One region of the Turicibacter sp. genome, then DNA from elsewhere that is predicted to be linked to it. Evidence: a T-box and tRNA genes for the amino acid it is inferred to sense, from the RefSeq annotation. Region 1 holds a T-box; the other holds one or more tRNA genes.
What was found. A T-box is a leader RNA that pairs with one kind of tRNA and senses whether it is charged. The one in region 1 lies ahead of thrS (threonine--tRNA ligase), so its partner is inferred to be a tRNA-Thr.
Positions count from the first base shown of each region.

Region 1 (3,439 bases):
ATCATCGAAATATTTTTCTTTGTTTTCTGGATCACGAAGCGATAAACGATAGTAGTTAATTTCAACTCCGAAGTCTTTAATCACACGGTGAATTAATTCTAAACAACGAGAGAACTCTTCTTTAATTTGATCTGGACGAACAAAAAGATGAGAATCTGTTAAAGTCATCGCACGTACACGCTCAAGACCAGTTAAAGCACCTGAGGCTTCAAAACGGTGTTGAATAACTTGCTCTGCATAACGAATTGGTAAATCACGGTATGAACGTAATTTTGTTTTATATACCATCATATGGTGAGGACAAGACATCGGACGTAATACTAATTCTTCATTATCCATTTCCATTGGAACGAACATATCTTCTTGATAATGTGCCCAGTGTCCTGAAGTACGATATAAATCAACAGATCCCATAACTGGAGTTGCTACGTGTTGGTATCCGTAATCTTCTTCTAATTCAGTAATATATCGTTCGATTTGTTGACGAACTTTCATACCATTTGGTAACCAGATTGGTAATCCTTGACCTACTAATGGACTGAATGTGAATAATTCTAATTCACGTCCTAATTTTTTATGATCACGTTCCTTACGCTCTTCTAAAATACGTAAGTGATCAGCTAAAGCATCTTTAGATAAAGCAGCTGCCCCGTAAATACGAGTTAACATTTTATTGTCGCTATCTCCTCGCCAGTAAGCTCCTGCTACACTTAATAATTTAAAGAACTTAACATCTTTTGTATTTGGAACATGTACTCCGCTACAAAGATCTGTAAAATCACCTTCTGAATAAGTTGTGATGATTTCACCTTCTTTAATCGCATCAATTAATTCTAATTTATATTCATCAGCTGCAAATAATTCTTTTGCTTCTTCACGGCTTAATTCTTGACGAATAATCGGTAAAGCTTCTGAAGAAATTTTTTGCATCATTTTTTCAATAGCTGGTAAATCAGCTTCTGAAATTTTTGATTCTGTATCAATATCATAATAGAATCCATCTTCAATCGCAGGTCCTACTCCAAATTTTGCATCTGGATAAAGACGTTTAATAGCGGCAGCCATTAAGTGAGCAGCCGAATGGTTAATAATTTCCCACGCTTCTGGACGATCATTTGTAATTAATTCAATTTTTGCATCTGCTTCAATTGGACGAGTTAAATCATATAAATGTCCGTTAATTTTAGCAGCCACACATTTTTTACGTAATCCTGGTGAAATAGAGTGCGCAATCGCATCTGCAGTAACTCCATTTTCAAATTGTTTCACATTCCCATCTGGGAAAGTAATGTTAATCATGGTATTTCCTCCTTTTATTTTTCGTTTACCTCGGAGCGAAATTTTTGAGTATAAAAAAAATCGCTCCTAAAATTTAATTAGGAACGATTATAATCGCGGTACCATCCTATTTCCAACAAAGAAAAGACTCTTCGTTAGCAACTCAATTTAACGTTAACGCAGTCAGCGGGAAACTTTTTCAAGTCCAGTTCAAAGGGAGTAATTCAAACATCGTACTTAGAAATCTTTCAGCCATGGATTCCCTCTCTAGAAAGTCGTATGAATAAATCATATCCTTATCAAAACCTTTGATATATCAGTCTACTCATTAGTATATGTATGAATCATATTATAATGTATGATTTTTTTGAAATCAAGCAAAAAGTGATAAGAATTTTAGCGATTTTGACGATAATTTGTTCCAGTAATAGCGACAGGAACACTTAAAGCTTTGATACGTTCTAAAATACGTGCCCCCTTAATTTCCTCAACTTCTCCTTTTTGAGTATAAGAATAATGATGACGTAATTGTTCATAATCCAAGTTCGAAGTGAAAAAAGTTGGAAGCCCCTGATGCATTCGATAATTTAAAATACGGCCAAGCACTTCATCCCGCATCCAGCTCGTCATCGATTCACTTCCAATATCATCTAGCATCAAGACATCGATTTGCTTTAATTGTTCAATTTTATCATATCCACTATTATTGTCACTATTAAATCCTGATTTAATTTCAGCAACCAATTCAGGAAAGTAAACTAAGCCACAAACAATTCCACGTTGAGATAAGATATTTGCAATGGCGCTTAACATATATGTTTTCCCTGTGCCAAAAGGCCCATATAAATAAAGACCGCGACCTTTTTTATTTGTCATGTATTCATTAATAAATAAAGTTGCTTTTTCATAAAACTCGACACGCTCAGGATCCATGATAAATCGTTCAAAATTCGCATTTACAATATCACCCGGCATATGAAAACTTTTAATATTCGCTAAATGTTTTTGATTTAACTCATAATGACAAGGCGTATATGCAATCTTAAGTTGCTTATACCTTGGTTCAAGTTCTGGTCGATGTCCTTTAACGGGTTGCTTACAATAATCTAATCCTAGACAACCCTCACATTTGGATTTATTTCGTGAATACTCATCTAAATCGGATATAAAGCTCGACAGACGTGACATATCCACCTCAGACTCATGACATTTTAATGCCTGTGCAATCTCTGGTTCATTTAATAACTCTTGATATGCCTGCTCAGCTCCAAACGTTTTCGGTATTAAATCACCTAATCGTTTCATCTAATTCACCCTTTCCCATTTAGAATCTGACTCTGTAATTGTTTCATGCGTTCAATCTTTTGTAAATCTTCTTCACTCAATGTTTTTTTATTCGATTCTTGCGTTTGCGGTGCTTTCAGCCAATCAGGAACTTGCTCTTGACGAACTACTCTCGCTGATTTTTGATAAGATGGTTTACTTGCTGCTGGCATCGTTTTTTCATTTTCACGTTTTTGCTTCGCTTTAAGCGTTGACTTAACTTGAGCAATTGCTTTTTCAGTATTATCAATCTCTTTACGCTGCCATTCACCCGCAATTTTTTCAACCAATTGCTTTGGCAATCGCCCATCTGAAATATTTAACACATAATCAATCAACACATTCACAACACCGGATGGCATTTGTTGATCCACCACTAACCACTCAACTAATTGACGATCGGCTGGAACAGGTTCTTTTTGATGTTGCTTAAACTTCAAGAAACTAAGTGGATGTTGTGACAGATGAATCAATAATTGTTTTTCCTTTGCACTTGCCGCATTCGCTTCACTAATCATGGTCTCTTGATTAACCTGCGAAACTTCCACCACCTCGATTGGCTTTCCTTTATTTAGAAATTGAAAATATTGTTTCGCTTGTTTTCTAAATACCTCTAAGTTGACGAAGCCATCACTATCTAAAGCATCAAAAATAAGACGAGCTAATTCACTTTCATCTAATTTATATAAAAAGGCAATCTTATTAATTTGATCGAGAAGTTTATCCGATAAAATTTGATCATCGAGTCCAAACTGCTTGAGTAAAGCAAATAGTAACTCTTCATTAAAGGCTTTCTCTAGCTCTACTCCCTCACGCTTCATCTCACTAACCGGCAGTG
Region 1 covers NZ_JAGAVR010000055.1:39,810-43,248, forward strand. The annotation lists gene thrS (threonine--tRNA ligase) at 1-1,299, opposite strand, end outside; T-box leader at 1,376-1,590, opposite strand; gene dnaI (primosomal protein DnaI) at 1,675-2,583, opposite strand; gene J6D32_RS07685 (replication initiation and membrane attachment family protein) at 2,589-3,439, opposite strand, start outside.

Region 2 (3,439 bases), on a different contig from region 1:
ATTTTTAACCGGCAAAAGAAATCAACGAGTGGATTTAATAGATAGGCAAAACAAATTGCAATTAAAAATGGGCAAATAATCATATTCAACATTGAAAAAACAGGTTTAAGAATTGGGAAAATTAATTTAATAATATGGATAACGACTAGTACACCAATCAAAATAATTAAATAATTAATCCATTTATAATTTAAAGATTCATGTGATGGTTTCATCAGACTCCCCCTTGTTTTAACTATGACTAGTTTATCATACTCTAAATATAATTGTATTATTTTGGATAAAAAATAAGAATATATTTTAAGATAGAACTTCATATATATCTATGAGGTGAAATCTATGTCGCATTTCTAGGATTAACCTTAGCTATCAAAAACTCCGGTACTAAGACATCCATCATACAGATCGATAATAATAGCAGTCAATTTTTTATACTTTCCAAAAATAATTACCTATTATCTAAGACAATAAGATACTTTTATACATAAAAAAACCTCTCTTCGTCGGAGGAAGAGAGGTTTTGATAGAGTCATTCTCTTAAAAAATAATTAAATTATTTTTTTAAGTTGTAGAATGATTTAACTCCGTTGTAAACAGCTTGTTGTCCTAATTCGTCTTCGATACGTAATAATTGGTTGTATTTTGCAATACGGTCTGTACGAGACATAGAACCTGTTTTAATTTGTCCAGCGTTTGTAGCAACTGCGATGTCAGCGATTGTAGCATCTTCAGTTTCTCCAGAACGGTGAGATACAACTGCAGTGTATCCAGCTTTCTTAGCCATTTCAATAGCTTCGAAAGTTTCAGTTAATGTACCGATTTGGTTAACTTTGATTAAGATAGAGTTTGCAACGTTTTTCTCGATACCTTCAGCTAAACGCTCAGTGTTAGTTACGAAGAAATCGTCTCCAACTAATTGCACTTTATCTCCGATTTTCTTAGTTAAGTAATCCCATCCAGCCCAGTCGTCTTGGTCTAAACCGTCTTCGATTGAGATGATTGGATATTTTTCGCATAATTCAGCGTAGAAGTCACATAATTCTTCAGATGTGAATACTTTTCCACCTTCACCAGCTAAAACGTATTTTCCATCTTTGTAGAACTCAGAAGAAGCAACGTCCATAGCGATCATAACGTCTTTACCTGGAACATATCCAGCTTTTTCGATAGCTTCTAAGATAACTTTGATAGCAGCTTCATTTGATTCTAAGTTTGGAGCGAATCCACCCTCATCACCAACTGCAGTGTTTAATCCCATACCGTGTAATACTGATTTTAATGCATGGAATACTTCAGCTCCCATACGGATAGCTTCTTTGAATGTTGGAGCTCCAACTGGCATGATCATGAATTCTTGGAAGTCGATGTTGTTGTCAGCGTGCTCTCCACCGTTGATGATGTTCATCATTGGAGTTGGTAATTCTTTAGAGTTGAATCCACCTAAGTAACGGTATAATGGTAATCCAACGAAATCAGCAGCAGCATGAGCAACAGCCATAGATACACCTAAGATTGCGTTAGCTCCTAATTTACCTTTGTTTTTAGTTCCGTCTAAAGCGATCATTAAACGGTCGATTCCACATTGGTCAGTAACATCCATACCAACTAATTCAGGTGCGATAATGTCGTTAACATTTTTAACAGCGTTTAAAACACCTTTTCCTAAGTAACGAGATTTATCTCCATCACGTAACTCAACAGCTTCGTAGATTCCTGTAGAAGCTCCAGATGGTACTAAAGCACGTCCGAATGATCCACTTTCAGTTGTAACTTCTACTTCAACAGTAGGATTTCCGCGAGAGTCTAATACTTCGCGAGCATAAACGTCAACAATATAAGGCATGTATGACAGCTCCTTTTTTTCTAATTTTTTCACACTTCTTATTATAATACATTTTTTTGGAGATTAAAGATATTTTTCTGTTGTAAACGCTATTTTTTGTAAATTAAAGCTCATACTAATGAAACAAAATAAGCTCTTACATCATATTATTCCTCAATATCTCAATTTTTTTCAATACAATCTCTAATATGACCAAAATTTCAATTATTATGAATCACTAATTAAGAAATTTGACAAAAAAAAATCTAGCTCTCAGCTAGATTATATATTTCAATCCATTTTGATGGTGCCGGGTGCGAGAATCGAACTCGCGGCTACGCATTACCATTGCGTTGTTTTACCACTAAACTAACCTGGCTTCCACTTTTATATAGTACCATAAATATCCACCATTTTCAAATATAAACGTTAAATTTACCTCTTTAATTCTTGAATAAGTCGATTTTTTTCTTTGTCTTATCATCCATACCTTTTATCTTTATTATGGAATTTTATATTACAAATAATCACACCTATTCCCTATAAATTAAACTTCAATCATATATTGAAAGTATATATGAATCCGATTATAAATATTATAATTTACCGAAAATAATACCACTTTTTTTTACAAAAAGTAAAAGACATAACACCTTTTAGGCGCTATGTCTTTTTGAATATTATTTAATGATTGATTTTCCTGTCATTTCAACTGGTTGTTCAACACCTAATAATTGTAACATTGTTGGAGCTAAATCTCCTAAGTTACCTCCGTTACGTAACTCGATTCCTTGTTTAGTTACAATAACTGGAACTGGATTAGATGTGTGAGCTGTGTATGCTCCACCATTTTCATCTTCTAATTTTTCAGCATTTCCGTGGTCAGCTGTAATAATTGCAACTCCACCTTTAGCGATGATTGCATCCACAACTTTACCTAAGCACTCATCAACAGCTTCTAATGCTTTAACTGTCGCATCGAATACTCCAGTATGTCCAACCATGTCTGGGTTAGCGAAGTTTAAAATAATTGTATCATGAATATCTTTGTTAATTTCAGCTACACAAGCATCAGCTACTTCGTAAGCAGACATTTCTGGTTTTAAATCATAAGTTGCAACTTTTGGAGAGTTAATTAAAACTCGAGTTGCTCCTTCGATTTCTTTATCTACTCCACCATCGAAGAAGAATGTAACGTGAGCATATTTTTCAGTTTCAGCAATACGTAATTGTTTTAATCCATTTGCTGCAATAACATCTCCATAAGTATTAGCTAAGTCTTGTAATGGGAATACAACTGGCCCATTTACAGCACTTCCGTAAGACATCATTGAAATAAAGTATACATCTTTTGGCCCTTTTGATGAATCTAATGCTGGTTTACCTTCTTTTGCATAGTTTGCAACATTTTCTGGGTTAGATAACGCGATTGCGATTTGTTGTGCACGGTCAGGACGGAAGTTGGCAAAAATGACTGTATCTCCATCTTGAATTAATCCATTTTCATCAACAACAAAAGGAGCAACGAATTCATCTAAAATATCATTTTTGTAAGAAGCCTCTACACCAGCTTTAGCTGATTCGAATTTTTCTCCAGTTCCTTGAGTCATAGCATCG
Region 2 covers NZ_JAGAVR010000098.1:25,285-28,723, reverse strand. The annotation lists partial or broken gene J6D32_RS10265 (AI-2E family transporter) at 1-215, opposite strand, end outside; gene eno (phosphopyruvate hydratase) at 554-1,843, opposite strand; tRNA gene J6D32_RS10255 (tRNA-Thr) at 2,128-2,201, opposite strand; gene gpmI (2,3-bisphosphoglycerate-independent phosphoglycerate mutase) at 2,503-3,439, opposite strand, start outside.
Region 2: it has a tRNA-Thr gene. The T-box ahead of thrS (threonine--tRNA ligase) is inferred to sense a tRNA for this amino acid. The anticodon was not compared.